2 regions of the Cupriavidus metallidurans CH34 genome follow, and region 2 is predicted to be linked to the other one. Evidence: riboswitches for the same ligand, from Rfam matches in the RefSeq annotation. Region 2 holds a riboswitch; the other holds the start of a gene.
What was found. A riboswitch is a leader RNA that binds a small molecule or an ion and turns the genes downstream of it on or off. The one in region 2 is predicted to bind glycine.
Positions count from the first base shown of each region.

Region 1: another riboswitch for glycine. It lies ahead of gcvT (glycine cleavage system aminomethyltransferase GcvT); the one in region 2 lies ahead of RMET_RS28505 (D-amino acid dehydrogenase).

Region 1 covers NC_007973.1:3,755,123-3,771,031, reverse strand. Annotated here, with positions in the region: gene RMET_RS17520 (cation:proton antiporter) at 78-1,298, shown strand; gene RMET_RS17515 (YbdK family carboxylate-amine ligase) at 1,298-2,416, shown strand; gene RMET_RS17510 (MBL fold metallo-hydrolase) at 2,453-3,199, opposite strand; gene RMET_RS17505 (L-serine ammonia-lyase) at 3,292-4,668, opposite strand; gene gcvP (aminomethyl-transferring glycine dehydrogenase) at 4,777-7,701, opposite strand; gene gcvH (glycine cleavage system protein GcvH) at 7,787-8,167, opposite strand; gene gcvT (glycine cleavage system aminomethyltransferase GcvT) at 8,271-9,398, opposite strand; glycine riboswitch at 9,506-9,625, opposite strand; glycine riboswitch at 9,647-9,734, opposite strand; gene RMET_RS17485 (glycine zipper 2TM domain-containing protein) at 9,889-10,110, opposite strand; gene RMET_RS17480 (UvrD-helicase domain-containing protein) at 10,404-12,491, shown strand; gene RMET_RS17475 (response regulator) at 12,816-13,547, shown strand; gene RMET_RS17470 (ATP-binding protein) at 13,552-14,865, shown strand; gene RMET_RS17465 (ABC transporter substrate-binding protein) at 14,889-15,909, opposite strand, start outside.
Region 2 covers NC_007974.2:2,321,962-2,337,870, reverse strand. Annotated here, with positions in the region: gene RMET_RS28535 (MFS transporter) at 1-101, shown strand, start outside; gene RMET_RS28530 (hypothetical protein) at 235-747, shown strand; gene RMET_RS28525 (hypothetical protein) at 812-1,153, opposite strand; gene RMET_RS28520 (hypothetical protein) at 1,186-1,653, opposite strand; gene RMET_RS28515 (diguanylate cyclase domain-containing protein) at 1,784-3,376, shown strand; tRNA gene RMET_RS28510 (tRNA-Leu) at 3,453-3,539, shown strand; gene RMET_RS28505 (D-amino acid dehydrogenase) at 3,603-4,871, opposite strand; glycine riboswitch at 5,045-5,144, opposite strand; gene RMET_RS28500 (cytochrome b/b6 domain-containing protein) at 5,179-5,733, opposite strand; gene RMET_RS28495 (PepSY domain-containing protein) at 5,736-6,002, opposite strand; gene RMET_RS28490 (DUF190 domain-containing protein) at 6,211-6,534, shown strand; gene RMET_RS28485 (aminotransferase-like domain-containing protein) at 6,544-7,767, opposite strand; gene RMET_RS28480 (DUF1338 domain-containing protein) at 7,797-8,816, opposite strand; gene RMET_RS28475 (Bug family tripartite tricarboxylate transporter substrate binding protein) at 8,874-9,866, opposite strand; gene RMET_RS28470 (LysR substrate-binding domain-containing protein) at 10,027-10,932, shown strand; gene RMET_RS28465 (Dyp-type peroxidase) at 11,143-12,090, shown strand; gene RMET_RS28460 (LysR family transcriptional regulator) at 12,444-13,442, shown strand; gene RMET_RS28455 (DUF6630 family protein) at 13,446-13,952, opposite strand; gene RMET_RS28450 (ArsR/SmtB family transcription factor) at 13,943-14,650, opposite strand; gene RMET_RS28445 (hypothetical protein) at 15,584-15,909, shown strand, end outside.

The sequences.
Region 1 (15,909 bases), on a different replicon from region 2:
AGAAGCCGAAAGTTGCAAGCGTATTAAAAGAAGCGTCGGACAACACCCGACACGAAAGTTCATGTGCTTCCGTTACCATGTCGGCCATGAACGGACTAAGCCAACTTTTCCCATCCCTGCCACTGGCCCCGAGCGGATTGTTCTGGGTCGGGCTCGCGCTGGTTGGCGCGGGACTGGCCGGCGAGCTCTGCCGCCGCTGGCTCGGCTTCCCACGCATCGTCGGTTATGCGGCCGCGGGGTTGTTCGCGGGCACGCTCGGACGCAGCATCGTCGACGAGAACATGATCGCGCAGACGCGCATCCTGATCGACATGGCGCTCGCGCTGGCGCTGTTCGAGCTTGGCCATCGACTGTCGTTTTCCTGGCTGCGCGCGAACCGCTGGCTGCTGTTCACGAGCGGGGCGGAAAGCCTGCTGACCTGGGGACTGGTGTCCACGGTATTGCAGTGGCTCGGCGCATCGCCGGCCGTGGCGATTCTGGCGGGCGGTATTGCGGTCAGCACGTCGCCGACCATCGTGCTCCAGCTCAAGAACGAGTTGCGCGCCGAAGGCCAGGTGACCGAGCGGCTGATGGCCATGGCGGCCCTGAACAGCATCTACGCCGCCGTCATCGTGCAGGTGGCCACCGGCTGGCTGCACTCCGAGTACGGCAACATCGGCGCTGCGCTGCTGCATCCGCTCTACCTGCTGACTGGCTCGTGCCTGCTGGCGTGGGTGGTCGGCAAGGTTGGCCATGCCATTTACGCCCGCATGTCCGCTGACGATCACTACAGCTTCCTGGTGCTGGTTGGCCTGGTCCTGTTCGCGCTGGCGCTGACGCGCGTGCTGAAGTTGTCGATGCCGCTCTCGCTGATGCTGGCTGGCGTGGTCTTCAAGCATCAGGACCGACAGCCGCATGTGTGGCCCACGCACTTCGGCAGCGCGGGTAGCCTGCTAATTATCGTGATGATCGTCTCGCTCGGCCTGCCGCTGACGGCACATGACTGGGCGGTGGGTGGCATGCTGGCCATCGCGCTGGTCGTGATGCGTCACGTTGCCAAGCTCGTTGGCGTGATATCGCTGGGGTCGTTCTCGGGCCTGAGTCTGCGCCAGTGCACGGCGCTCGGGCTGGCGCTGGCTCCGATGTCGGGACTCGCCTATCTTTTGATGAACGACGTCGCCTTGCTGTATCCGGGAACCGGCTCGCCGCTGGCTTCGATCATTCTGTGTGCGCTGGCGATCGAGCAGTTGCTCGGACCCGTCATCGCGGCGTGGGCGCTGCATTATGTCAGCGAAGCGCGTGACAACGGAGGGCGCTGATGTCGCTCGAACCCTTCAAGCATTCCGAAGCCCTGACGTTTGGTGTCGAACTGGAACTGCAGCTCGTCAATCGTCATGACTATGACCTCGCGCCGTTCGCGCCGGACCTGCTCCGGGCGCTCAGGGGCACGCAACATGCCGGCGACATCAAGCCGGAGATCAGTCCGTCGATGATCGAGATCAGCACGGGGATCTGCCACGACTACGCGCAGGCGCTCGAGGAGCTGAGCGTCATGCGGGACCTGATGGTCAATGCGTCACGCGGCTTGAACCTCGGCATCTGCGGCGGCGGCACGCACCCGTTCCAGGTGTGGTCCGATCGCACGATTTCCGACTCGCCCCGCTACCAGTACATCTCCGAACTCTACGGCTATCTGGCCAAGCAGTTCACGGTGTTTGGGCAGCACGTCCATATCGGGTGTCCGAGCCCCGACGAGTCGCTGTTCCTGCTGCACGCCATCGGGCGCTACGTCCCGCACTTCATTGCGCTGGCCGCGTCGTCGCCCTATGTGCAGGGTGTGGATACCGGTTTCGCTTCGGCCCGTCTGAATTCGGTGGCGGCATTCCCGATGAGCGGGCGCGCGCCGTTCGTGCTGACTTGGGACGCCTTCAAGGCGTACTTCGACAAGATGCGCGCCACCGGTGTGATCGAGAGCATGAAGGACTTCTATTGGGACATTCGTCCCAAGCCGGAATTCGGCACGATCGAAGTTCGCGTCATGGACACGCCACTGACCGTGCAGCGCGCGTGCGACATCGCGGCCTATATCCAGGCGCTGGCGCGTTACCTGCTGTTGTCACGGCCATTCATGCCGCAGGAAGACGACTATCTGGTCTACACATTCAACCGCTTCCAGGCGTGTCGCTTCGGGCTGGAGGGCGAGTATGTGCATCCGAATGAACTGACTCGGATGCCGATTGCCGACCATATCCTGTCGATCTGCGATGCGCTCGAGCCACATGCGGAAGCACTGGGCTCGCTGGAGGCGCTATCGAATATCCGCGCGCTGGCGGCGAGCCGCAGCAACGACGCGCATTGGGTGCGCGCCGCCAATCGCGATGCGCACAGCCTGCGCGATATGGTGCGACAGACCTGCGAACAGTGGGGGGGCGGCTGAGGCAAGGCGCTGCGCCGACGCTGCGCAGCGCTCAACTCACGCGCCGTGCGGCACACTTTCCCCGTCGCGGCCGGTGATCAGACCGAGTTGCTGGTTGGCCGGCACGGCCACGTCGATCAGCTTTGGCCGGGGCAGGTTCAGGCCGCGCATCATCACGATGAACTCGTCGCGTGTACGTCCCGCCACCCGGCTGTTGGTGGCGCGCTCCTGACCGATCGTGGACTCGGTGCGGCCCTTGTAGTCATGCGCCGGATAGACACGCGTGTCGTCGGGCAGGCGGAAGAGTTTTTGCGTCAGGCTGTCGAACAGCGTGCCCGCATCGCCGGACTGGAAATCGGTGCGGCCACAGCCGTCGATCAGCAGCGCATCGCCGGTGAAGATGCGGCGCACCACGCCATCGGTGGTGGGCTCCTCCCACAGATAGCTCATGCTGCCGGCGGTATGTCCGGGCGTGTGGATGGCCCGTAGCACCTGATTGCCGAAGCGGAGCGTGTCGCCGTCGATGAGTTGCTTCTGCGCGGGCTTGATGTCGCAGCCCGACGGCGCCGCCGTGTGGGCGCCGGTCTGCTGTGCCAGATGCCCCGCCGAGGTGATGTGGTCGGCATGGGCATGTGTTTCCACCACCCAGGCCAACTTGGCGCCGGTGTCTGCAAGCACGCCGAGGTCACGCTCGTACTGGCGGTCCACGGGATCGATCAGCACCGCCTCATGGGTGTCCGCGTCGATCAGCAGATATGTGTAGGTGGACGACGTTTCGTCGAAAAGCTGATGGAAGGTCTGCATGGCCGTGTTGTTTTTGGCAAACCGAAGGTGCCTCAATCATACGTCGGCCATCGGTGCCTGCAACCTGCGTGGGTAACTGGAGGCACCCGGAATCAGCACTCCACGATATTGACCGCCAGGCCGCCTCGCGCGGTTTCCTTGTACTTGGTCTTCATGTCCGCGCCAGTTTCGCGCATGGTCTTGATGACCGAGTCGAGCGAGACGTAGTGCGTGCCGTCGCCGCGCAGGGCCATGCGCGCCGCATTGACCGCCTTGACCGCCGCCATGGCATTGCGCTCGATGCAGGGAATCTGCACCAGTCCGCCCACGGGGTCGCAGGTCAGGCCGAGGTTGTGCTCCATGCCGATCTCGGCGGCGTTTTCCACCTGCTCGGGCGTGCCCCCGAGCACGGCCGCCAGCGCACCGGCCGCCATCGAACAGGCCACGCCGACTTCACCCTGGCATCCGACCTCCGCGCCGGAGATCGACGCGTTGAGCTTGTAGAGCAGACCGATCGCGCCTGCCGTCAGCAGGAAGTCCACTGCGCCCTGTGGGTTCGCGCCCGGAATGAAGCGGTCGTAGTAGTGCAGCACCGCCGGAATGATGCCGGCCGCGCCATTGGTGGGCGCCGTGACCACGCGGCCACCCGCCGCGTTTTCTTCGTTGACGGCGATTGCGTACAGGTTGACCCAGTCCATGACCGAAAGCGGATCGGAAAGGGTGCGCTCGGCGCGCTCCGTCAGGTTGCGATACAGCTCGGGCGCGCGGCGGCGCACCTTGAATGGCCCGGGCAGTTCGCCATCGGTGCGGCACCCGCGTGCCACGCATTGCTGCATCACGTCCCAGATGTGGAGCAGGCCGTCCATGACCTCCTGCTCGGAGCGCCACGTGAGTTCGTTCTCCAGCATGAGCCGGGCAATCGACTTGCCGCTGGCGTGAGCCATGTCGAGCATCGCGCGTCCGCTGCGGAACGGATGCGGCAACTGGCGCTCGGCCGCTTGCAACTGCGTGTTAGGTGAGCCCGCCGTGACGATGAAGCCACCACCCACGGACAGATAGCGGGCCTCGCGTAGTGAGGTGCCGTCCGTATCGTAGGCGTGGAATTTCATCCCGTTGGGATGCTCGGCCATCGCCTCGCGACGATAGAACGCGATGTGTTCGCGTTCTACGAATGGCACCGTATGCGTGCCGAGCAGCGAGAGCTGGCGGCTCGCGCGTAGCGCGGCGAGCTTGGCGTCGATGGTGTTCGGGTCGACCGTGTCCGGCGCTTCCCCCATCAGGCCCAGGATCACGCCCTTGTCGGTGCCGTGTCCCTTGCCCGTCGCACCCAGCGAGCCATACAACTCCACGCGCACACTTGCCACCTGCGGCAGCAGCCCGTCACGCTCCAGCCCGTGGGCAAACATCAGGGCGGCGCGCATCGGGCCGACGGTGTGCGAACTGGACGGGCCAATGCCCACCTTGAACAGATCGAAGACGCTGACTGCCACGGCTGACTCCGGTAATGCGCCGCCAATAGGGGGCGCCGGCACAGGTTCCGGCCGGCGACGCCGGAGTGTCCCCCGACGCCGCCGCGTGCTAAGGCAGAGGCAGGTGCCTCAGTCTTCAGCGTACTCGCTTAGCGGTACGCACGAGCAGAACAGATTGCGGTCGCCGTACACGTTGTCCGCGCGGCCAACCGGCGGCCAGTACTTCTGCGTGCGCAGCGATGCCACCGGGTAGGCGGCTTCCTCGCGCGTGTACTTGTGGTTCCACTTGTCGCTGACCACCACGGCTGCTGTGTGCGGCGCGTGCTTGAGCGGGTTGTCTTCGCGATCGAAGCTGCCGTCCTCGACACGCGCGATCTCGCCACGGATGGCGATCATCGCGTCGATGAAGCGGTCGAGCTCGTGCAGTGCCTCGCTCTCGGTCGGCTCGATCATCAGCGTGCCCGGCACCGGGAAGCTCATGGTCGGCGCGTGGAAGCCGTAGTCCATCAAGCGCTTGGCCACGTCCTCGTTGCTGATGCCAGTGGCCTTCTGCAGCGGGCGCAGATCCAGAATGCACTCGTGCGCCACCAGGCCGTGCTGGCCCGTGTAGAGCACCGGGAAGTGCGGCGACAGACGCCGGGCCACGTAGTTGGCCGTCAGGATCGCGTTCTCGGTGGCGGCGGTCAGGCCGGCCGAGCCCATCATCGCGATATACATCCACGAAATCGGCAGGATGCTGGCCGAGCCGAACGGCGCGGCCGAGACACCGCCGATGCCGTTCTCGTCGCGACGATAGCCGACGCTGTCCTGGTTCGGCAGGAAGTCCGCCAGATGCGCGCCCACCGCCACCGGGCCGACGCCCGGGCCGCCACCGCCGTGCGGAATGCAGAACGTCTTGTGCAGATTCAGGTGGGACACGTCGCCACCGAACTGGCCCGGCGCGGCCACGCCGACCATCGCGTTCATGTTCGCGCCGTCAACGTAGACCTGCCCGCCGTGCTTGTGCACGATGTCGCAGATCTGCTGCACGCCCTGCTCGAACACGCCGTGCGTGGACGGGTAGGTGATCATGATCGCGGCCAGGTTCTTGCTGTGCTGCTCGGCCTTCTTGGCCAGATCCGCCAGATCGACGTTGCCGTTCTCGTCGCAGGCCACCACCACCACCTTCATGCCGGCCATCTGCGCCGACGCCGGGTTGGTGCCGTGCGCGGACGACGGGATCAGGCAGATATCGCGATGGCTTTCGCCACGGCTCGCGTGATAGGCATGGATAATCAGCAGGCCCGCGTACTCGCCCTGCGAACCGGCGTTCGGCTGCAGGCTCACCGCGGCGTAGCCGGTGGCGGCGCACAGCATCGCCTCAAGCTGGTCGATCATTTCGCGATAGCCGACGGTCTGGTCGAGCGGCGCGAACGGGTGGATGTTGCTGAACTCGGGCCACGTCACCGGGATCATCTCGCTGGTGGCGTTGAGCTTCATGGTGCAGGAGCCCAGCGGGATCATCGTGCGGTCGAGCGCGAGGTCCTTGTCGGCCAGCGCACGCAGGTAGCGCAACATCTCGTGTTCGGCGTGGTGCGTGTTGAACACCGGGTGCGTGAGGTACGCGCTCTGGCGCGCCAGCGTCGCCGGGAAGCCGTCCTGCACCGAGGCTTCGATCGTGTCGAAGTCGGGCACGGCCTTGCCGTGCGCGAAGATTTCCCACAGCGCGATCACGTCGTCGCGCGATGCGGTTTCATCGAACGAAATGCCGATGCGGGTGGCGTCCACGTGGCGCAGGTTGATGCCACGGGCCGTGGCCGATGCGTGGAACGCGTCGGTGTTGAAGCCGGTCTCCAGCGTCAGCGTGTCGAAGAACGTAGCGTTCAGCGGCGTATGCCCCAGCGTCTTCAGGCCGGCGGCCAGCGTGGCGGTCAGGCGATGCACGCGCTGGGCGATGCGCTTGAGGCCCTGTGGACCATGGTAGACCGCGTACATCGACGCCATCACGGCCAGCAAGACCTGCGCCGTGCAGATGTTCGACGTGGCCTTCTCGCGGCGGATGTGCTGTTCGCGCGTCTGCAGCGCCAGACGATAGGCCTTGTTGCCTTGCGCGTCGATCGTCACGCCGACCAGACGGCCCGGCATCGAGCGCTTGAATTCATCTTTCACGGCCATGTAGCCCGCGTGCGGGCCACCGAAGCCGAGCGGCACGCCAAAGCGCTGCGAGTTGCCCACGGTCACGTCGGCGCCCCATTCGCCCGGCGCGGCGATCAGCGTCAGCGCCAGCAGGTCGGCAGCGGCCACGACGCGGCCACCGGAGGCGTGCACGGCTTCGGCAATCGCGCGGTAGTCGGCCACATCGCCATTGACGCCCGGGTACTGCAGGAGCACGCCAAAGGCATGGGCCTGCGCGGCGTCGGCGGCGGGGCCGACCTTGACCTCGATGCCGAGCGGCAGGGCGCGCGTGCGAACCACTTCCAGCGTTTGCGGCAGGACGTCTTCAGCCACGTAGAACGTGTTCGAGGCGTGCTTGTTCACGCGCTGCAGCAGCGTCATCGCCTCGGCGGCAGCGGTGCCTTCGTCGAGCATCGACGCGTTGGCGATATCCAGGCCGGTCAGGTCAGTGATCATCTGCTGGAAGTTCAGCATCGCTTCCAGACGACCTTGCGAGATTTCGGGCTGGTACGGCGTGTACGCGGTGTACCACGCCGGGTTCTCGAAGATGTTGCGCAGGATGACGCCCGGCGTGAGCGTGTTGTAGTAGCCCTGGCCAATGAAGCTCTTGAGCACGCGGTTCTTGCCCGCCAGCGCGCGCAGGCGGCCGAGCGCGGCCTCCTCGGTCAGCGGTGCGGTGAATTCGCCCAGCGACATGCCGTCACGGCGGCGGATCGCGGCGGGCACCACGGCGTCGATCAGCGCGGCGCGGCTCTCGAAGCCGAGCACCTTGAGCATGTGTTGCTGTTCGGCGGAATCGGGGCCGATATGACGGGCGGCGAAGGCGTCGCGCGCCTCCAGTTCGGCCAGCGTGGGCCGGGCACCTTGGGCGGCAGCGTTCATGGGGAGCGGGGCGTTCATGGCAAGGAATCTCGTGGGGGCGCGGCGGCAGGTGGTCAGCCTGGCCGCCGCGTTTGCGGCATCGAATCAGTTGGGGTGTCGGGGCTCAGGCGCCGACGCTGGCCTTGTAGGCGTCGGCACTCATCAGGCCGTTCACGTCGTCGCTGTTGGCCGGCTTCAGCTTGAACAGCCAGGCGTCGAACGCATTGGCGTTGACCGATTCCGGCGAGGCCGAGGCGGCTTCGTTCACGGCGATCACTTCGCCAGCCACCGGGGCGTAGATGTCGGAGGCGGCCTTTACCGATTCCACCACGGCAAGCGCGTCGCCGGCGCCGACCGACTTGCCCACTTCGGGCAGTTCCAGGAAGACGATGTCGCCGAGCGCGTCCTGCGCGTGATCGGTGATGCCGATCGTCAGCGTGCCGTCGGACTCGACGCGCACCCATTCGTGCGACTCGGTGTACTTCAGGTCAGCGGGGAAATTCATTGAGGTTCTCCGGAATGCAGTGTGTTTCTTGTTTCAGGCATCCCCCTGGCTAGCCCGCCGGGGGGATGTAAGGGCGACCGTTGGTGTGAAGCCGGGCGATGCCTCAGCTCACGAGTGCCTTGCCATTGCGCACAAACGGCAGTTTAACCACAGTCGCGGTCAGTTTGCGGTCGCGAATCTCCACCTGCACCTCGGTGCCGGGGGCAATGTCGCGGGGAAGGCGGGCAAAGGCGATCGACTGCGACAGCGACGGGCTGAATGTGCCGCTGGTGATTTCGCCGTCGCCGGCCGGAGTGATGACCTTCTGGTGCGCGCGCAGCACGCCACCCTTGTCTCGCAGGATCAGGCCGGCGAAGGTCTTTTGCTGGCCGCTGGCCAGCAGCGCCGACTTGCCGATGAAGTCGCGCTCGCTTTGCAGGTCGACGGTCCACGACAGTCCTGCATCGAGCGGTGAAGTGTGGATATCCATGTCCTGGCCGTACAGGTTCATGCCGGCTTCCAGCCGCAGCGTGTCGCGCGCGCCGAGTCCGGCGGGACGCACACCCGAGGCGGACAGCTTTTCCCAGATGCCCGCGACGTTCTCCGCCGGCACAACGAGTTCGAAGCCGTCTTCGCCGGTGTAGCCGGTACGGGCCACCATCAGTTCACCCATCTCGGCGTCGTGCACCACCACCGCGTTGAACGGCTTGAGCGTGTCGGCGGGCTGGGTCGACGGGAATGCGTCGTACACCTTCTGGCGCGCGTTCGGGCCCTGCACTGCAACAATCGCCAGCTTGCTCACGCAGGCCGGGGCCAGGTCGCCACGGCGCGGGGTGATCGTCACGCCGCTGCCGGTGGCCGTGTTGCGGGACTGGATCCATTCGATGTCGCCGACGGCAGTGCTGGCGTTGACCACCAGGCGGAACCGGTCCTCGGCAAAGAAGTAGACGATCAGGTCGTCGATGACGCCGCCTTTCTCATCGAGCATGCACGAATAGAGCGCCTTGCCCGGCGTTTGCAGCTTGTCGATGTTGTTGGCCAGCAGACCGCGCAGGAAGGCGCGCGCGTGGATGCCGCTCAGGTCCACCACGCACATGTGGGAGACGTCAAACATGCCGGCGTCGGCGCGTACCGCGTTGTGTTCCTCGATCTGGGAGCCGTAGTTGACGGGCATGTCCCAACCGCCGAAGTCGACCATGCGGGCGCCGAGGGCGCGGTGGATGGCGTTGAGGGGCGTGGCCTGGAGCGTCATGGATGTCCTTGGGGGCGCTCGGTTCGAAAACCGTGGTTCGAAAACGAAAAAAGGGTCATCCGCCGCAGCGTCCGGTCGCGCCAATGCGCTACCAGTCCGCTGCCGCGGATGACCCCTCTGTCCTCGATACCTGAGAGATTACGAAGCGTGGTGCTTCGTGCGCCCCTTCGGTGGACATGCTCACCATTGCCTTGCAATAGCGGATGTCGCTCTCCAGAGTGCGGCATGCATTGTGTGCATGTTGCATGCCGATCCAGCCAGTCCATGGTGCCTGAGAGTTTTCGGGTGATACCCCTTCGGCGGCGCAATCGCTGCGCGCTCTCCCGGCCGGATGCGCGTGAATGTACGGGACCGTTCTGCCTTTGTCAAACCTCGTGCGGCAGGCCCGGTCCCGTGCGTGGTCGCCCGTTGCGGGCGGCCCTCGCCAACCTGTCAGTGGCCGTCATCGCGCCCGGTAACAGGCCCTTGATGAGCGGCCCTGGGACAACCCTTAGTGACCCTTGGTCGTGACGTTACCGATCACGCCACCCACGGCGGCGCCGCCGAGCGTGCCCAGCGCGCTGCCTTCGGTCAGTACGGCGCCACCCACGGCACCGACGCCCGCGCCGATCGCCGTGTTGCGCTGCTTCGGCGTCATGTCGGCGCAGCCGCCAAAGGCAGCAAGCGTGACACCAATCAGTGTGAGCTTCGAAATCGTGCGGAACGTAGTCATATGGCCTCCAGTGCTTTGTTGTCGACATGCAGTACTGCCACGCGCGCCAGCCATACCGGCACGCTGTGATAAGTGAGAGGCCGATGCCGTGCCCCGGGTGCCTGCGGCTTACGATTGTTACGGGCTCGAAACGCTTGCCGTAGGACGGTCTCCGACACACGTGCAGGGTGCGACCAGACACGACGCGCGTGACACGAGGCGCGTGTTAACATCGCCAGCTTTGGCGCACCGGCTCCGGTGTGCTTCATCCGCGCCTTTTCGGCCGATCCAGGCCAATCCTCATCAAAGATCACATGTCCCACGGGCTCAATTCCGCGCAATCCGAAGCCGTTCGCTATTTCGACGGGCCATGCCTCGTCCTGGCGGGTGCCGGATCGGGCAAGACGCGCGTGATCACGCAGAAGATCGCGCACCTGATCGAGGACAAGGGGTTCGAGCCGCGCCACATCGCCGCCGTCACGTTCACCAACAAGGCGGCCAAGGAGATGCAGGAGCGCATCGGCAAGCTGATGGAGGGCAAGACCACGCGCGAGGGCAAGCGGATTCCGCTCAAGCAGCTCACGGTCTGCACGTTCCATTCGCTCGGCGTGCAGATCCTGCGCATGGAAGCCGAGCACCTTGGCCTGAAGCCGCAGTTCTCGATCATGGATTCCGATGACTGCTTCGGCCTGGTGCAGGAGCAGCTTGGCACCACGGACAAGAAGCTGATCCGCAGCGTGCAGGGCACGATCTCGCTGTGGAAGAACGGCATGATCGATCCGGAGACGGCGCTCGCGCAGGCGAGCGATGCCGACGAGCACCAGGCCGCGATGGTGTATCGCAATTACGTGGCCACGCTGCACGCGTACCAGGCGGTGGACTTCGACGACCTGATCCGCCTGCCCGCCGAATTGTTCGCGCGCGACGAAGCCGTGCAATTGAAGTGGCAGAACCGCCTGCGCTACTTCCTCGTCGACGAATACCAGGACACCAACGCGTGCCAGTACCAGTTGCTCAAGCTGCTGGCCGGTGGCTCGCATCTGCGCGCGCCGGCGTTCACCGCAGTGGGTGATGACGATCAGGCGATCTATGGTTGGCGTGGCGCCACGCTCGACAACCTGCGCCTGCTGCAGACCGATTTTCCGAGTCTGAAGGTGGTCAAGCTCGAACAGAACTACCGTTCGACCGTGCGGATTCTGGAAGCCGCCAACGCGGTGATCGCCAACAACCCGAAGCTGTTCGACAAGAAGCTGTGGTCGGAACACGGCATGGGCGATCCGATCGCGATCCACCCGATGAACGACGAGGAGCACGAGGCAGAGTCAGTGGTATTCCGGCTGTCCGCGCACAAGTTCGAGCGGCGCGCGCAGTTCCGTGACTACGCAATCCTTTATCGCGGCAATCACCAGGCCCGGCTGTTCGAACAGATCCTGCGCCGCGAGCGCATTCCGTATGTGCTCTCGGGCGGTCAGAGCTTCTTCGACAAGGCCGAGATCAAGGACATCTGCGCGTACCTGCGCCTGATCGCCAACCCCGACGACGATCCCGCATTCATCCGCGCGATCACCACGCCGCGTCGTGGCGTGGGCAACACCACGCTCGAAGTGCTCGGCACGTTCGCGGGCCAGGCCAAGGTATCGCTGTTCGAGGCGGCCATGATGGGTGGCATCGAGGCGAAGCTGCAGCCGCGCCAGCTTGAGCCGCTGCGCACGTTCTGCGAGTCGATGGTACGGCTGGCCGATCGTGCGAAGACAGACCCGGCCACGGTGGTGCTCGACGATCTCATGGAAGGCATCCACTACGAGGCCTACCTCTACGACACCTTCGACGAACGGCAAGCGCAATCGCGCTGGACCAACACGCTCGAATTCCTCGACTGGCTCAAACGCAAGGGCACGCGTCCCGAGCCGGAAGGCGAGGGCGAAGCCACCGGATTCGACACCGCCGATGGTTTCGGCGACGAAGGCAAGAACCTGCTCGAGCTTACGCAGACCGTGGCGCTGATGAGCATGCTGGAAGGCCGCGAGGAAGATCCCGATGCGGTGCGACTGTCGACGCTGCACGCGTCGAAAGGGCTCGAGTATCCGCACGTGTTCCTGGTCGGCGTGGAGGAGGGCATCCTGCCTCACTCGCGCGAGGACGAGGAAATGGGCGACGAGAAGATCGAGGAGGAGCGCCGCCTGATGTATGTGGGCATCACGCGCGCGCAGCGCAGTCTGCAGATCAGCTGGTGCAGGAAGCGCAAGCGCGCCCGCGATACGTATGCGTGCGAGCCGTCGCGTTTCATCGCCGAGATGAAGCTCGAGGACAGTCCCGCCCCGAAGGACGAGACTCCGGCCATGAGCCCGAAGGATCGTCTGGCCGGGCTCAAGGCGCTGCTCGGCAAGCCTGCGGCGGAATGATTGATACAAGCCGGACAAGCTTCGCGATGACCGGCTCTCTACGATTGGAATGCGCGCTTTCGTCTCGACGTCTGTCGCGACACACTGCGCCTACCCTTCGGTTTGCGGTGTGTGCTGGGCGCATGCGAGCCCGGCTTCTTCCCTGTTGAGCGCTCCCGGATGCGGCAGCACCGGGGGCGTTTTTTTCCGCCTCTCGCTACTTGTGGCGTTTTGCGCACGTATCAAGTTTGATACAAAACCGGCATCGCTTGTAATGGGCAAGCTGGTACATTGGGTGCTCCATCCGGCCGCGGTTCCGCGGCCGTTCCCATCCGCAAGCTCGCCATGGACCTGTCCCCCGCTCTGCCAATCCGCCTGCTGATCGTCGACGACGACCCACAAATCCGGGCCATGCTGGCCGAATACCTCGCCACATTCGGCATGGAGGCCGAAGGTGCCGAAGGCGGCACTGCCATGCGTGCGGCGATGTCGAAGCAGGAATACGACCTCGTCATCCTGGATCTCTCGCTGCCCGGCGAGAACGGCCTGACGTTGTGCCGCGAAATCCGGGAGTCCAGCAACCTGCCTGTGATCATGCTGACCGCCCGCGCGGAACTGGCCGATCGCGTGGTGGGACTCGAGGTGGGCGCGGACGACTACGTGACCAAGCCGTTCGAGATGCGCGAGCTGGTGGCGCGCATCCATACCGTGCTGCGTCGCAGCCGTGCCGACGTGCGACGTCCGGCGCCGGCTGCGCCCGGGCATGAAGTCCGGTTCGCGGCATGGCGACTGAACACCACGCTGCGCCAGCTGGTGGATGCCGAGGACACGGTGGTGCCGCTTTCCAACGCGGAATTCCGGCTGCTGCTGACATTCATCGAGCATCCCAATCGCGTGCTCGATCGCGAGATGCTGATCAACACCGCGCGTGGACGCGATCTGGACGTGTTCGATCGCAGCATCGACCTGCTGGTGTCCCGTCTGCGCCAGAAGCTGCGTGACGATCCGCGCGACTCGGCACTGATCCGCACCGTGCGTGGCGAAGGGTACGTCTTCACGGGCACCGTGGAGCACTGACGGCATGGCCGCGCAGATGCCGCCATCGGCGGACGATCCACCGATCGTGCGGCCCGAATTGCGTTCCAGCGCATCGGAGACGCCCCGAAGGCGCTTCGATTCGATGTTCGTGCGGCTGTTCTTCGTGATGGCCGCGATCATGCTTGCTGTTCACGTGCTGGGCGTGACCGTGATCGAGGGGTTCTTCCCGCGCCCGGGTTCGGAGCGCTACATGGAACGGATGCGCCGCGCCGCCTCGGAAGCCGAGGCGGCCGGCCACTCATTGCCTGCACCACTGCCGGGCGCGTTAGCATCGCTCAGCCATCCGCACGGGCCGCCACCACCGCCCAATGATGACGATGACGACGGCGACAACGACGGGCCCCCGCTGCATCCCGACGCATTCCGCATGCAGAAAGGCGGCGTACTCATGCCGCCCGGACCACCTGGGCCACCTGGGCCACCGTCCGGTTTCCATATTCGAGGTCTCTGGCCGCCGCACTTGGGCATGTTGTTCCAGCTCGTGGCCATCCTGATTGCATCGTGGGTTGGCGCGCGTCTGCTGGCGCGGCCCGTGCAGCAACTGGCCAGTGGCGCGAACCGGCTGGCGCAGGACGTCCACGCGCCGCCGCTGGAGGAGGAGATGGGCCCAGCCGAAGCGCGTGACGCTACCCGGGCACTGAACCTGATGCAGCAGCGCATCCGCACCCAGCTGGCGCAGCAATCACGCTTCCTGGCGGCGGTGTCGCACGATCTGCGCACGCCGCTGACGCGCATGAGCCTGCGCATCGAGCGCATCGAGGACAACAACGTGCGCTACCGTCTGCGCCAGGATCTGGCCGAGATGAACGGACTGATCGACGCCACGCTGTACTACCTGCGCGAGCGAGACGATGCCGCCGGCCCGCGCCAGCGCGTGGACGTGCTGGCACTGCTGCAGGCGATCGTCGACGATGCCCAGGAAATGGGCCAGGACGTGCGGCTTTCCGGCACCGCCGTGCCGCTGCTGGCGTACCCGGCCGAACTGCGCCGCGCGGTAGTCAATCTGGTGGAGAACGCGCACCGGTACGGCGGCGCCGCCCATATCGTGCTGACCGACAGCGCCGAGCGCGTGATCATCGACGTGTCCGATAACGGCCCGGGTATTCCGCCCGCGGAACTCCAGCGCGTGCTGGAGCCGTTCTATCGCGTGGAGTCGTCGCGCAGCCGTGCCACAGGCGGTGTGGGAATGGGGTTGGCGATCGCCGCCGATATCGTGGCGCGACACGGCGGGGAACTCACGCTGAGCAACCGTACCGAGGGCGGCCTGCGCGTGCGCATTGTGCTGCCGCGCGCCTGACGGGGCATCGGCCCATCGGTGGCTCAGGCGCGTTGGGGCAAACCGCTCTTGTTGATCGGCGCCAATTGCACGTACTGCGAACCGCGTAGTCCGCGCGTGAAGTCGAGCATGAAATCGCCAACGTCGACACGCGTCTGCAGCGCGCGACGCAACTCTACCGGTCCGGGCGCCTTGATGCCGCTGGCCGCGCGCACCAGCCACGCGGCGCCAATGTAGCCGGCCAGCGTGGCGGGCGAGGGCGGTTCGTCGAGGTACTGCTTCATGCGCGCTACATGCTCTTTCACCACACGCAGCGTCGATTCCTGCGGCCCCGGCGCGATCTGCGTCACGACCATTCCGCCCGCATAGCCGGTGCCGAGGATTTCACGCGCCGACACCGGGCTGACAGCCGACAACCCCACCAGGAATCCGTACCAGTTCTGCGCAGCCAGCGCGCGACCCAGGCTGCCGTAGGCGAGCGTGTCGCCGCCGACGATCACCGCGCCCGGACGGCCCGCCGCAATGCGGCGCGCGCTCTCGTCGAAGTTGCCCGTGAGCGGCACCGTCTGTACCGACATGGCTTTCTCCAGCCGCGACAGCCAGGGCGTGCCTGCAGCGAGCGTGCCCGCCGCGAAATCGGGAGAGACCGCCAGCGTTACCGCGGTCAGTCCGAAGCCGCGTAGCTGACGTACTGCCGCGTCCAGTTCGGATTGATAGTCGGCGCGCGTGAACCAGACGTTCTCGGCATTCAGCGAGAGCCCCGACAGCGGTGCCACGATCTGCACGCCACGGCGCGACAGTTCGGTGGAAGCCGCGAGCGCGGGCAGCAATGCATCGCCGGGCCCGAACAGCACTTCGGCATGTTCGCTGTCGGCCAGTGCCACTGCCTGGGCCGTGGCGCCACGCGGATTCGTATCGGCATCGCGCACGACGTGGACGATACGCAGGCTGCCGTTGGACGCGTTGTACGCGTCGAACAGCACCTTCGCGCCGGCCAGGTAGTCGCGCGAAAGATCGGCCTGCGGGCCGGTGCGATCGACCAGTTGGCCGACGACAAGCTGGCGG
Region 2 (15,909 bases):
GGATGGGGGCGATGGCACTGGGCGTGATCGCCGCCGCGCTGCACTGGCCGATTGACGATCGGACGATCGCGCGCGTGCCGATGCGCCCGGCACGGGCATGACGGGCAATACGGGCTATGCTCTTGCGGAATAAACCCTGGTGCTTCGGTGTTTACGTAGCAGGCGAGATACGCGCTCAAGCAGTCCAAGTGGAGTATGCTGGGCACGAGAGTCTCACCGATACCGGAGCCAACCATGCAACTTCGTTTACCCGTCTGGATGGGGATCGCCGCCCTGGTCTTGAGCGCATGTGCGTCGCTGCAACCCGTGGAGACCGGGCAGAAGATGATCGGGAGTCCGCAGTCGGCCGTGAGCGATACATTTGGCAAGCCCACCGAGACGCATCAGCTTGCCGACGGCACGCTGCGCTGGATCTACTCGAAACAGCCCTATGGGTATGACGTCTACGCGGCCGATTTCGATGGGTCGGGCAAGCTGATCGCGTTCCGGCAGATGCTGACCGAGGCCGAAATCTACAAGGCACAGCCCAATACCTGGACCAAGCGGGACGTTATGGAGCGTTGGGGCATGCCGCGCGAGCCAATTCAGTACTACCCGTTGATGAAGCGCGAGGCGTGGTCGTACCGCATGTACCTGCCCGGCTACGTGCCTGCGCATTTCAGCGCCTACTTCGACGACAACGGGGTGCTGGACCGCACGATGATCATCATGGATACGTACGGCGCGGACCGCAGCCGTTCGAAGTAGCGGCCGCGGTACCCGATGCGGTACTGCCCTGGCGGCGAGGTTAGCCGCCAAGGCATCCGCGAAGCTAGCCCCGACGAACGGCGGTGACCTTGCCGCCCACCACGTCGATGGACCGGCGCTGCGGGTTGTAGTCCATCGTGGCCGGCAGGCTCTGGCCATCGCGGCTGCCAAAGCGCCAGGCACATCCCTTGAGCAGGGCGGCGGCCTCGGCTTCGGTCTTGCCGATCAGCGCCTCGTCGCCCAGCTTGTCGGCCTGGCAACCTTCCGGCGTGCCACGGCCACCCTGGGGGCCCGGGTTCGGAATCGGTTCTGCCGGCGGTTGCGACGCGCAACCGGCCACCATGGCGACGAGCGCGACAGCACTGGCGGTGGTCAGTCGCTTCAATTGGCGGTTCGATCGAGTCATGCGGAGGCTCCTTGTGAAGATAACAGCGATTTCTAGAGTTTCTGCGCTGCCGCCAGCGTGAAGATCTTGCTCCAGCGGTTGGCGGTGCTGCCGTCCGCGACGGGGATCTTCCAGTCTGCGGGCGTGTGGTGGTGCAGCGTCAGCGCAATGTGCCACTTGCCATCGGCGGCAACGGCGCGGGCCTCGCCGATATCGGCGAAGATCAGCACGACACGCCGGCCATTCATCTCCAGGACACCGTTCTTGCGCTCGGCGTCGAGCCTCAGGCTACCCCAGTCTCCGGTCAGCGCGAGCACTCGCTCGCCGTTGACACGCTTGCCGTGGATGGCCCGATAGCGTTGCAGCCAGCGCACGGCCAGCGCGGTCAGGGCGGCAAGCAGCGCAACCACTGCGGCGGTGCCGGCGATCGCGCCGTAAGCGGCGGCTACCTTCAGGTAGAGCTGCACGACGCCGTAGACAAAGGCAGCCAGTAACGCCAGCCCCAGGAGAATGATTGGCACGTTCGGTTTTCCGGATGTGTTGTGCATTGGCGGCGCCACCGGGCGCCGCGCCAGTGTCGGACTGCGCAAGCCTATAATGGTTCGCCCCGCACAGCCAGTCGGGGCCCCGATCTGGTTCGGCCGACCTTCCATGCCATCGTATCCTCTCGTCCTTTGTCTGACCATCGCCGTGGTGTGCAGCGTGGGCATGGCCATTGCCGCCTGGCCGCGCCGTGACGACCCTACGGTCAGGGCGTTCCTGCTGCTGGCCGGGGGCGTGGTGGTCTGGAGCGGCGGACGGTTGCTCGAGATCAGCGAATCGGACATGGCCGGGCGCATCTTCTGGGCGAAGCTCCAGTACCTCGGCATCGTGGCCGTGCCAATTGGCTGGCTCGTGGCGATGATCCATGTCAGCCGGCCGCATTTCGTGGTGCCCTGGTCGAAGCTATGGGTGCCCGTGATGGCGGCGGTCCTGTCGGTCGTGCTCGTGTTCACCAATGAGCGTCACCATCTGGTCTGGACCTCGATCGAACTGATGCCCCCCGGTGTATCACCCGGTGCCGTATTCCACCACGGTATCGGCTACACGATCATGGCGGCGTGGACCTATGCGCTGCTCGGACTGAGCCTGTACTTCCTCATCACGGCCAAGGTGCCGAACGCGGCGTTGTCGGTGCGCGGGCGGAATATCCTGGCGTGCGGCCTGGCGCTGCCGCTTGTTTTTCATCTCGCCTATCTGGAGCGCCTGACTGGCCCGCTCGGCGGTGATCTTACACCGGCCACGTTCTCGGTCATGACGGTGCTGGTCTGGTTCTGTGCGCTGCGATCGCATCTGGACGATGTCGGGCACTACGCGCGGCTGCGTGTATTCGACACCATCCGCGAAGGCTGCGTGATCCTCGGCCTGGACGGCACCATCGTCGAGTTCAACCCCGCAGCGGCGCGCATGTTGCCGGAACTGGCGCAAGGCGAGGTGGCGCCTGCCACGTGGCAGGACTTGCTGTCTTCGCCGGCCACTGCCGAAGACGTCGGCACGAATCCCGGGATTCCCCAGGGCGCGCAGTACGAACTGATGGTGGAGCCCGTCTGCCGGATGGATGGCAAGCCAATCGGCAAGCTCGTGTTCATGCGCGATATCAGCCGCTATCAGTCGCGCGAGCAGGCGCTGGCCATGCAGCTTGGGCAGACCGCGCAGGAGCTGTCGCGCGCCCAGGCGGACCTCGACGTCGATGCCCTGACCGGCATTCCGAATCGTCGCTACTTCCAGCGCGAGTCGCATGCCGCGGTGACACGCGCCTACGAACGCGGCACGGAAATCGGCCTGCTGATTCTGGATGTCGACCTGTTCAAGCAGTTCAACGATCTCTATGGCCATCCGCGCGGCGACGAGTGCCTGCGGCAGGTCGCGACGGCCTTGACCTGCGTGCTCGATGGCACGCAGTTTTGCGCCCGCCTGGGTGGCGAGGAGTTTGCCGTGGTGCTGCCGGATTCCACGTCCGAGGAGACGCGAACCATCGCACGCCGGATGGTGGCAGCGGTACGCGAACTGGGCATTCCCCATCATGGCACGCCGGTGCAGCCGTTCGTGACGATCAGCGTCGGCGCGGTCTGCGCCGTGCCCGACGCGCCGCGCCTCGAGCCACTGCTGCATCGCGCCGACAGCGCCATGTACCGCGCCAAGCGGGCGGGCCGGAACCGCTACGTGGTCGATGGCGGGCTCTATCTGGAGCTGCGCGGCAACTGACCTGGGAGGAATGCGAGAGAATTCACACGGGGGCTTGCAAATTCCTCAGGCTTCTGTAGAATTCGCGGCTCGCATCGCCCAGATGGCGGAATTGGTAGACGCACTAGGTTCAGGTCCTAGCGGTGGCAACACTGTGGAGGTTCGAGTCCTCTTCTGGGCACCAGATTCGAAAAGCCCCGCGCAAGCGGGGCTTTTTTCGTTTTTGGCCCGGAAAGAAGGGCTTCCCTCAGCCGTTGCCCACCACCAATCCGCCAACGCCCACGCGCCCTTGCTGCGCCGTGGCGGCGTGGCGCACGACATCCCCCACCATCTCGGCCGTCACGGCGGACAGCGTCCAGCCGAGATGCCCATGCCCTGTGTTGTAGAACACGTTAGCGGCATGGCCCCGGCCAACGCGCGGCATCATGTTCGGCATCATCGGCCGCAACCCCGCCCAGGGCACCACGCTACGGGTGCTGACGCCGGGGAAGCAAGCATGGACCCAGTCGATCAGCGGACGAATGCGATCGGCGCGGATGTCGCGGTCGACGCCGTTGAACTCGGCGGTGCCGGCTATGCGGAATCGGTCCACGCCCAGACGGCTGGTGACAAGCTTGGTTTCGTCGTCGAGCAGGCTGACCGTGGGCGCCGAGGCCTGGCTTTCGGCATCGTTGAGGTTGACCGTGATCGAATAGCCCTTGACCGGATAGATGTTCACGCGGTCTCCGAGTTGCCGCGCGAAATCGCGGCTGGCAACGCCGGCGCAGACGACCACTGCGTCGAATTCGCGCGATGTCGTCTGGCCATCGTCAGCCGAGACGATCGTCACTCGCCGGCCGCTGGTCGACACGGCGCTCACGTCCTGGTTGTACAGCATCTGGACACCCAGTCTGCGCGCCGCCGCAGCGATACCGGTGGTGAACTTGTGGATGTCGCCGGTAGAGTCGCTTTCCGTGTAGTAGCCGCCATAGTACTGGCCTGCCAGCGTCGGCTCGATGCTTCGCATCTCGTCCGGGGTCACCGCGCGCCGTTCGAGTCCGCCTTCGGCCAGGAGCTTCGAGACTTGCCCTGCGTGATCGAAGCCCGCCTTGTCCCGATAGATATGCAGGATGCCGCGCCGCTTGAGGTCGAAGTCGATGCCCTCCGCCTCCGCCCACGCAAACAGGTGCTGGCGCGCGGCAATGGCAAGCCGCGTGGTCTCCACCGTGTTGCCGCGGTAATGCGGGATCGATGCGATGAACTCGGCGAACCAGCTCAGCTTGTGCCAGGTCGGGCGCGGGTTGACGAGCAGCGGCGCGTCGTTGCGCAGCATCCACTTCAGGCCCTTGGCCAGCGTGGACCAGTGCGTCCAGACTTCCGCGTTGGAGGCGGAGAGCTGTCCGCCGTTGGCGAACGAGGTTTCCATGGCCGCATAGCGGTGCCGTTCGAACAGGGTGACGGAGAACCCGCGTTTGGCCAGGGCGTAAGCCGTCGTGGCGCCGGTGATGCCGCCGCCGATCACTGCGATGGATTTCATGTCGAAGGTCTTTCAGGACGTCGTGGGATGGCAGTCCGCCGCGCACCATGCGCGGTTGCGGACGCCCCCTCTGTCCTTGACCTGAGAGATTCGCGGCACACGAACAATACGCGTGCCGCTTGCTCCTTCGGTACCGCCGGCTGACGTGCAAGCCGGGGTTCTTCAGAGTTCAATGGCGGGTACCGGTCCTTTTGCCTGAGAGTTTCCGGGGCGGTTGCTCCTTCGGCGCCGTGTCGGCCGGGCGGCTGGCACAGACTCTCCCGATACACGCGGGGTAAAACGATGGCAACTATGCCATAGAAATCCGCTAGCGGCGCGGATCACGTGGCTTGCGGCCCGTGATCATGGCAGCGACGAGGTTCTCGCGGCCCTTGATGCTCATGACGATGGCTGCGGCCACATGAAGGATCACCAGCGCCAGCAGCGCGTTCGCCAGCCAGCGGTGGATGTCGACTGGCAAATCCTCGCCCCAGAACGCATCGAGACGCGAGATCCAGCCGGTGACGGCCAGCGCCAGGATCAGCGTCCACATGGCCAGCATGGCGACGGCGCCCAGCGGCGTATGGCTGACATGGCGCGGCGCGCGGCCGGCGATCAGTGCCTTGGCATAGGCCAGCACGGCGGACGGACGTGGCAGCCACGTGCGGAAACGCGCAGGCTGGCTGCCGATGAAGCCCCACAAGACCCGGAACAGCACCAGCCCCGCGGCGATGTAGCCGAGGGTTCGGTGCACCTTGTCTCCGGAGTCCTGGACGAGGTCAAAGCAGACGATGGCCGCTACGCTCCAGTGCGTGAAACGCACGACCACGTCCCAGACGCGAATCGTGTCGGGGGCGTTCGTCCGGTCCGCGGGCGCCGACATGCTTAGCTGCCGATTTCCGATTTGACGATTTCAAGCGTCTTGGTGTCGAAGTAGATCTCGGCCTTCTTGCCATCCTTGGTCGTACCGTAGATCTCGTAGCAATTGCCGTCCACCTTGAACTTCTTGATGTTGTAGCCCTGTTCCTGGATCTTGGCCTTGGCATCGGCTTCCGGCATCCATTCGGATTTCGGGTGCTTGGAGCAGTTGGCGCCGGCGAAAGCGGCGGTCGAGAACACTCCGGCAACGAGGAAAGCGGCAATCTTCTGCATGAACTTCTCCGGCAATAAGCCCCGCAAGGGGCGATGGCGGCATCCTAACTCAGAATGAGAGCCATTCTCAACACCGGGTTTCCCAGGGGGTGCCGGGCGCTCTCGGCCCGGCAGCTGGTCTTGGACCATTGCTGCCCCCTGGCATACGATGAAATTGCCACGTGGGGGGCTCCAGCTTCTGGCCAATCCAGATCCGCAGGGAGATGTCATGCAGGGCTATCAACTCACCTTCTACACGCAGGAAGGTCGGCGCCATCACGGCAAGCAGCTATCGCACTGGCTGATGCAGGTGATGCGGGAGATGCAGATTCGCGGTGCCACGCACACGGTGGCGGCGGAGGGAATCGGGCACGACCATCGCTTCCATTCCTGGCATTTCATCGAACTAGCCGATCGGCCGGAAGAGGTGACGGTGGTCGCCACCGTCGAAGAGGTGGAGGCGCTGCTGGAGCGCCTGCGTCACGAAGACATCCGCCTGTTCTATGCGAAGACGCCGGTCGAGTTCGGCTTCGTCGGCACGCTGGATGTCTGAGCGCCTGGCTTAGTCCGGATTGACGACGGATACCCCGGCACGCGCTGCGGCCCGGGCAAGCCGCGCCACGCCTTCTTCGATCTGCGCCGGGTCGGCGCCCACGAACGACAGCCGGAACGCGGGGCGCGCGCGACGCTCGGCGTAGAAGCCTGTGCCCGGCACGAACAGCACTTTCTCTGCGATGGCATGGGGCAGCAGCGCCGCCGCATCGTCGATGCCGTCCACGGATACCCACAGGAACATGCCCCCGGCGGGATCCGCAAACCGGATGCGCGTGCCGAACGCCTGGTGCAACGCCGTCGTCAGCCGATCGCGTTTGTCGCGATAGACCGCCACTTCCCGCGCGATCTGCCCGGGCAGGTTTCCGGCCTGAAGGTAATGCGCGGCGGTCAGTTGCAGCCATGGCGGCGTGCACAGGTCCGACACCTGCTTGGCGATCACCGCGCGACGCACGATCTCCGGCGCGGCCACCATCCAGCCCAGCCGCAGTCCTGGTGCCAGCGTCTTCGACAGGCTTGCGAGATGCACGAGCCACGGGCGCGCGCCGGACACCTGATCGCACAGCGCGAGCAGCGATGGCGGCGGCGGACCGTCGAAGCTTAGCGCGCCGTAAGGATCGTCCTCGACCAGCACGATCTCGTGCCGTGCCACCAGTTCCAGCAATTGAAGCCGGCGCGCGGGTGAGAGCGTGGCGCCGGTTGGATTGGCGAAGGTCGGCACCGTGTAGATCATGCGAGGACGTGCCGGCGCGTCTGCGAGCATCGCCTCCAGTGCGTCGACGTTCATGCCGTCATGGTCGGACGGCACGCCGCGCACGTCAGCGCCGGCCAGCCGCAGTGCCTGCAGCGTGGCCGAGTAGGTGGGTTCCTCCACCAGCACGAGGCTGCCAGGCTCCACCAGCGCGCGCACGAGAAAATCGAAGCCCTGTTGCGAGCCGCTGGTGATCAGCAGTTCGTCCAGGGCGACGGCCGCGCCACGCTCCGCCATCAGGGCCGCCAGCGCGTTGCGCAGCGCAGGCGTGCCCTCCGTGGCGCCGTACTGCAGGCACTCGGCAGGACGTTCGCGCAATGCCTGTGCGGATGCCGCGCCGATGCCTTCCACGTCGAACAACGCGGCGGACGGATAGCCGCCGGCGAACGAGATCATCTCCGGGTCGGAGAGATACTTGAACAGCTCGCGGATCGGCGAGCCTTGCGGCTCGCGTAGCGCGGGAACGAAGGGGTAGGCGGCCATGGCGTGCTCGTGGTTGCGGACGTCGCGCTTCAGCAGGCCGCCGCGGTCATCTTGAAGATGCCCTGCGCATTGCCGGCGTCGAAGCCCAGGTCCGTGCGCGTGATGGCCTGTGCCTCGTCCACATAGCGATCGCGCGTGATGAATTCGTAGAACGAACCCGGTACTTCGCGCACCACCTCGTCACCGCTGGCGCCAACGAACGCGCGGCGAACCGGATCGGCGCGGAACGCGGTCTGCTTCACGCGGCCGCTTTGCGACACCTCGACCTTTTCCTTCATGGGGCGGCCCACACGCTTCTGTTCGTCCGATACCGCGAAGACGTCCTCCACGCGGTCGGTGGCGTGGTTGAACGCATTCCCTTCGGTGGCAATCCACGCCATTTCCGACGACTCGGCCAGCAGGCGTTCGTAGTCGTTCAGGTGCGGCGTGGCGTGCTGACGCTCGAAGCAGCGGGCCAGCAGGTCGATCAGTTCCCCGGCATCGGCCAGCGGCAACGCGCCGTCACGTTCCAGCTCCCACAGTAGCGACTGCGCGCGCGGCGTGAGCGGATCGGCGGAGTTGCCGACGACGCGGCTCACGGCTTGCTGGAAGTCCTCGCTGTAGCGCTCGGGATGGAATTCGCTGAGGAAGAACTGCGCGATTTCCTCCGGCGCGTCGGCGTGGGCATACGAGCGGCCCGTCATGCCGATGCGGTCGAGCGGATACGTGCCATTGAGGCGGTAGCCAAGCGGGCGCAGGATACGCGTGAAGGCTGCCTCGCCTGCGGGCAACGCGCCGTTCTCCTGCCAGCGGACGGTGCGCAGCGCGCCGTGATCGAAGTGCACCTTGCCGCCCGTGGCCGCTACATCCTCCGTGTAGGCCTTGCCGGTGGGCACGCGATCCAGGATGCCGGCGAACAGCACCAGGTTCAGCGCATGTGCGATCTCGGCGCGCGTGGGGTGACCCAGCTTGCCGGCCGGCAGCGTGGGCATGGCCACCAGTTGCGAGAGCCGCGCGGCGGCTTCGGTGCCAAGGCTAAGGGAAACGAGCGAGGTGACGTTGGAAATCATGATGAGGTGCCGCGCGGGGGACGCGCGGAGAAGCAGTTGGAATAATGTGGGTGGTTTTCAGTCCACCGAGGCGCCGGACAGTCGGACGATGTCGCCCCATTTCTGGCGATCCTTCTTCAGAACCTCGGCGAAGGCGTCGGGCGTGCTCGGTGCCGGTTCGGCGCCGAGTTCGCGCATCTTGGCCTGCACGGCGGGCTCGCCGAGCACGCGCGTCAGGTCCTGGCTAATCTTCTGCGCAACGGCTGCAGGGGTACCACGCGGCGCGAGCAGGCCGAACCACGGGCTGGCGTCGAAGCCTGGCACCGGACCGGCGGCGGCGACGGTCGGCACGTTGGGCAGCGCAGACGAGCGTGCCGGCGTGGTCACTGCCAGTGCCTTGAGCTTGCCGGAACGGATGAACGGCAGCGATGCCGGCAGGTTGTCGAACATCACATCGACGCTGCCGCCCATCAGGTCGGCGATAGCCGGGCTGCTGCCCTTGTAGGCGACGTGGCTCATCTCCGTGCCAGTCATGCGCTGGAACAGTTCGCCCGCGAGGTGCGTGGAGGTGCCATTGCCGGCCGATGCCATGTTCACGTGCTTGGGATGCGCCTTCAGATAGGCGATCAGTTCGCCCAGCGTCTGCACATGGGCACGCTCGGCGAAGGCCGGCGACACCACGACCACGTTCGGCACCTTGGCGACCATCGTCACCGGCACGAAGTCGGCGGCGGCGTCGTAGGGCAGCTTCTTGTACAGCGTCGGATTGATGCCGAACTCGCCCACCGAGCCCATCAGCAGCGTGTAGCCGTCGGCCGGGGACTTGGCCGCCGTGCCGGTGCCGACGATGCCGCCTGCGCCGGGGCGGTTGTCGACGAGGACGGTTTGCTTCCACTGGATCGCGAGCTGGTCGCCGATCAGGCGCGCCACCATGTCGGTGGTGCCGCCCGGTGGATACGGCACGATGATGCGTACGGGTTTGGCCGGGAATTCCTGGGCGGCGGCGATGCCGGGAACAGCCGCGCCGAATGCGAGGCCGGCAGCTGCGAGGGCGCTGATCAAACGCTTCATGTTGTCTCCCTGTCCTGCTTGTCTTTGTTCGTTCTGGGGTGCCGCGTTAAGAGGGGGCGCGGCGGTGCGAGTTCGAATCGTTCCTCATCAAGCTGGCGGTTTCAAGCGAAATTTCGGTATAGGATGATGACTTTTAGTCAACAAGTCCCTCCCCCACCCCATGCGCCAACGTCTTCCGAGCCTGTCCAACCTGCGTGCCTTCGACGCGGCGGCGCTGCATCTGAATCTGCGGCGCGCGGCGGCGGATCTGTACATCACGGAGAGCGCGGTATCGCGCCAGATCGCCTCGCTGGAAAGCCTGCTTGGCGTGCAGCTTTTTCACCGGGCCAACCAGCGCATCACGCTGACGGCGGCGGGGGTGCTCTACAGCCGCCAGGTGCGCGAGATGCTGCGCAAGCTGCAGCGCGACACGCTGGACATCATGGCGCACGAAGGTGTGGGTGGCACGGTGGAACTGGCGTGCGTGCCAACACTGGCCGTCGAGTGGCTGATTCCACGGCTGCCGGGTTTCTATGCCCGCCACCCGCAGGTCATCGTCAACATCCGCGCGCAGTCGGATGTGTTCCTGTTCGAGGGCACGCCGTACGACGCGGCGATCCACTTCGGCGAGGCGGTCTATCCGGGCGCGCGGGTGGACCGGATGTTCGGCGAGGAGTCGGTCGCCGTCTGCCATCCGGACTTTTTCGGCGGCAAGAAGCGGGTCAGCGTCAACGACATCGCGCGATCGCCGCTACTGCACCTGGTCACGCGCAGCTTCGGCTGGAAGCAATGGATGGAGGCCGCCGGCATTGACGATGTCAATGCGCTGCGCGGCGCGCGCTATGACCACCACAGCATGGTCATCAGCGCGGCCCGCGCGGGGCTTGGCGTCGGGTTGGTGCCGCGTTTCCTGGTGGATGAGTACCTGACGCGCGGGCTGCTGGTGACACCCGTGGCGCGATCACTGCGCGCGACGAGTGCGTACTACCTCGTGGTGCCCGACACGCAGCCAATGAGCGATGCGATGGGGCACCTGCGCGAATGGTTGCTGGAAGCAGCGGGCGAGTTCGTGGGCGTTGCGACATAGAGGGAGCCTCGAGGGAACGACCTTGTGACTTTGCGTTGTGACTTCGCGTTGCGCCAAGGCTTGAGTGCCGTATACGATGGGGTGCGGAACATGGTCGTGGTCCCGGAAACCCATGCCAAGGTGTGGCTTTCACAACTAGGGCACGTGTTCTAGTCTTGAAGACTGTCTCGCGCAGTCAGCGTCTGAAGCTATAACCATACTCACTCCCCCATGCCAAACGACCCGATCGAACCCCAGGCCGTCTATCAACCCATTACCCGCAGCGCGATCTTCATCGTCGCGACGCTGACGCCCGGTGCCGAGCACGCCGCGACCGTGCGTGCCTGGTGCGCGGATGTCGCAGCGCTCGTGCGGTCCGTCGGCAAACGTGTGCCGGGCGGCAATCTGTCATGTGTCTGCGGCTTTGGCACCGACGCCTGGGATACGCTGTTCGGGGGCCCGCATCCCGCATCGCTACATGCATTCCGCGAGTTCGGCGCCGGCGATCGACGCGCCGTGGCCACGCGGGGCGATCTGCTGCTGCATATCCGCGCGGAACATATGGATCTGTGCTTCGAACTCGCGACCCAGTTGATCGGCCGGCTCGGCGCGGCGGTGACCGTGGTCGACGAAGTGCATGGCTTCCGCTACTTCGACATGCGCAGCATGGTGGGCTTTGTCGACGGCACTGAGAATCCGGTGGATCGCGAAGCTGTGGATTTCACGATCATCGGTGACGAGGACCTATCGTTCGCAGGCGGCAGCTACGTGATCGTGCAGAAGTACCTGCATGACATGACCGGCTGGAACGAGCTTTCCGTCGAGGCGCAGGAGCGCATCATCGGGCGGACCAAGTTGTCCGACATCGAACTCGATGAGTCGATCAAGCCGACGTGCTCGCACAGCTCGCTGACGACGCTGGAAGAGGACGGCAAGGAAGTGAAGATCCTGCGTGACAACATGCCGTTCGGCTCACCCGGCAAGGGCGAGTTTGGCACCTATTTCATCGGCTACGCGCGCTCGCCCGCGCCGATCGAGCAGATGCTCGAGAACATGTTCGTCGGGCGTCCACCGGGCAATTACGACAGGCTGCTCGACTACAGCAAGGCAGTCACCGGAAGCCTGTTCTTCGTGCCGTCTCAAGCGCTGCTCGAAGCGCTCGCGGAACGCAACCCATAGACCACTGGCCTCGAAGCGGGGTTGCGGGCTGGGAAGTGGCCTGTCCTGCTTCTTCGATGGCATGGAGCCCGGCGCGGGCCGCGACGATGATGATGGCCTCGGCATGTCCGTCGAGGCCGAGCGCCAATCGTTGAATCGACTGACGTGTTCAGCGAGCAGGCGCTGGAACTGCCGCAGCGCGCCAAGGCCACTTCAGACGCCACCGGATCCGATTCGCACCAAGAAAGCTGACCCTGTCATACTCCCGTAATACCCACACTATGAGCATGGACTCCATCATTGTTCGCGGTGTGGGACAATCGCGCCCCATCGGGTAAGGGTTTTCCCCGGTGTTCGCGTGAACAAGGTGCGCAATGAAATCGATCGACTGGAAGGACTGGGAAATCTTCTGCCGCGTGGTGGAAGGGGGCGGCTTCACACAGGGGGCCGAACTGGCCGAAGTCCCGAAGTCATCGGCGAGCGCCGCGGTGGCGCGGCTGGAAGGGCAACTCGGCGTGCGATTGTTCGAGCGGACCACGCGTCGGGTGCGCGTCACCCAGCGCGGCCAGCAACTGTATGATCGCGTGGCGCCACTGTTCGGCGAACTGCGCGAGATCAGCGCCGAAGCGGCGTCCGTCAGCGAAGAAGTCAGCGGCACGATCCGCATCGCCACACCCTATGAAGTCGGTTCGCAGCACCTTTCGCCGACGGTGAACCGGCTGCTCAAGCTGCATCCCTCGCTGCGCGTGCAACTCGATGTGAGCTGGGACCAGCCCGACCTGATCCGCCACGGCTACGACCTGGCCTTCGTCATGACAGACACGGGGTTGAGCGATAGCTCGTTTGCCAGCAAGCGGGTGGTGCTGATCGAACGCGCGTTCTATGCCGCGCCGTCCCTGATTCGCGAGCGCGGACTGCCGCGCACGCCGCAGGATTTGCAAGGCTGGCCCACGGTCGGCAATCTTGACGATACGCGTTGGGAATTCCTGCGCGATGGGGTGGAAACCTTCGCCATGGATGTGGAACCCCGCATCTGCACGCACAACGCGGAAGTGCGGTTCAATGCCGCGGTGGATGGCCTGGGCGTGACACGCCTGTCGCCGCGATTTGTACGCGAGGCACTTGTGGAGGGCAAGCTGGTGCGCGTGCTGCCTGGCTACGCATCGTCCCCGCTGAAGGTCTATGTGCTGATGCCCGCCCGCAAGCTGATGCCGGCCAGCGTGCGCGCATTTCTGGATGCGCTCGAGGAAACGCTCGGTGTGCCAGAAACGCGTCGGCCCGGAGCGCGCGTGACGGCCGCAACGCGCATTGAGGAGAGCGCGGAAGATCAGAACGATGACGATGGCGAGCCCACCGTCATCACCCTCGACTGAGCGTCAGAAAGGCTGGTCGCCGCTGCGGGCGTCGAAGCCCAGCGTGTCGGCGATTTCCAGCATTTCGTCGTCGTCCTCACTGCGCGTGATCCAGCCGGCATAGGCGTCGCCGCCCGTATCCCAGTTCCAGAGCGTGTAGCCCGCCACGCGGAGCTGATCGGCCGCCAGCTCCATGAGTTCGGGCACGCTGGTGCCTTCGAGGAAATCCTCATCCTCGGTATCGTCGGTGCCCCAATCGATCTCTAGATCGATACGCTCGCATAACTGGTTCAGGCAGCCGATGAAGGACTCCACGTCCTTCCAGTCGACATAGAAGCCTGATTCCCAGTCGATGATCTCCTTGATCTGAGAGAGCAATGCCTCCGAGTCGACGTCGTCTTCCTCGGCGTCTTCCAGGGCTTCCTCGAGGAGCGTGAGCTGCCGTGTGGTCTGTTGCGTGTCACCCAGGTTGATCAGCGCGAACAGCCGGCTTACGGCGTCCTGCGCATCGTCTTCCAGTTCTATCGCCATCTGTTCTCTCCTGCCGCTACCTTTCCGATTTCATTTTGCCCACGTGGTGTCACGCGCAACGCGCGCGACGTGCTTGTAGGTTCTATCCAGCCGTGCGCCAGCATCGCCTGCAGCAGCGCGGCCCCGAGCGCCCCGCCCAGATGCGGCTTGCGCTCGCTCCAGTCGGGGCATGTGCAGGCGAACTGCCGCCGCTTGCGCCGCGCCGCATCCACGTCGATGCCCAACTGCCCCATGGCCTGCGTGCCATCTCCGGTCAAGTCGACCCGCGTGCCGTCCACGGCGATCCAGCCCGCCTGCGACATTCGTTCGAAAAGCCCCACAGCAAGTTCCCCGGCCAGGTGGTCGTAGCAAGTTCGTGCCTGCTTCAGCGCAGGCGGCGTGGTGCGCGAAACAGGCACGGCACGCATGCGCGGCGGCTGGCTGGCCAGTGACGCGGTGGCCAGCGCCTCGATAGCCACGCCAATTTCCGGCGTGGCAAGCCGATAGTAGCGATTGCGCCCGCGAGTTTCCACCACCAGCAAGCCGCCTTCGGAGAGGCGGGTCAGGTGTCCACTGGTCGACGACGCGGACAATCCGGCGATCAACGCCAGTTCGCCGGCGGGCCGGGCGCTGCCGTCCATCAGCGCCCACAGCATCGCGGCGCGGCCCGGGTCGGCCAGCAACCCCGCAAGCTGGCTGATGCCAGGAGCGAATTCCATAGTTCATGCTTCCGTGAAGGGACGGATGCAGTATAGGGGAGTCGGGGGAGGGCCTGTGACCTTGCACATTAAAGATCTTGCAAAACATTAAAGCGCTTGCAAAACATTAAAGTGCTTGCGAAATGTATTCACGCAGATAGCTAGCTGGCGCTTTCGGGGGCTCGCCCGCAAGGCCGCGTTGCACGAATCTGCTCTCATATCTCGCACCCTTTTCCGAGTTGCAGCCTCGCCAAGCGGGGAAGGAGACCCTCTAGGCGATGGCGTCTCATGGCTTCAGTTGGTCGACCTGTAGTCATGCGCCGAGAACGAGCCAACGCAGGTTTTCGCCCTGTTGGGCAGCCGCGCATTCCAAGTCTCCATATCAAGTGTAGTTCCAGGCTAGCCTTCCTCGGTCGGGGCCGCCGGGCGCTGCTCCGGTCGCAGAGCCGACTGCAGAGTTGAGTCTATGGCGCATTGGGCAGACCCTCCCAAGTGCCGCCTCAGCGCAGCGCCTAGTTAGCCCGACCCTGCTCCTCCCAGACTCGGCTCGCGGCGCTCCAGGGTGCACGTGTCGACTCAGTCATGCCCGTCACCACTGCCTTCCCGCGGACCGTGAACTTCAGCCTTTCACGACGCTGCTTTCAGGCGGATCGATTCGTACTTTGCCCTGACTGCGCCTCGGCGGGTCGCCGTCGACGCAATGATCCTTCTCGAAATATTTCCCGAAGTGAGTCATTGCTAACGCTCGCGGGTTGTGAAGAAGTTTGGACCTGCACACGTCAGAAAATCGACGTTGCTGCCAAGGAAAATTCTCGATAGCAACGCTTCGAGAGCGTACGTGGGCTGCGATCGCTGTCAATCATCATCGACACGCGCACCTACACTCATTTACAGGCACCTGTCCTGGGCGAGCGGCAAGTCGGCCGGCCTCGCAACTCACAGTGAATAGTGCACGTGTCTCTTAACCTCAAACGCGTTAATAACTTCGGCGACGGTGTTCTTGCCCTCGGCCAAGTAGATTTCCTCCTTCGGTTCTTGAGCGACCCGAACCCCATCGCGGCAGGACTGCCGCCGTACGCTATGGCGCTGACTTGCCCGCTGGCAGTTCCGAGCATCCAGGACCTCCCACCCGACTGCTCGGCGCCGGCAACCATACAGATAGAGCGCGACATCCTCGATGGGCACCACATTCTTACAGTGAAGCTCTCGCTTGGCGAACTGAACATCGTATGGCTCACCGAACCTGATGATCCAGATATCTGGATGTTCATTGACGGCTG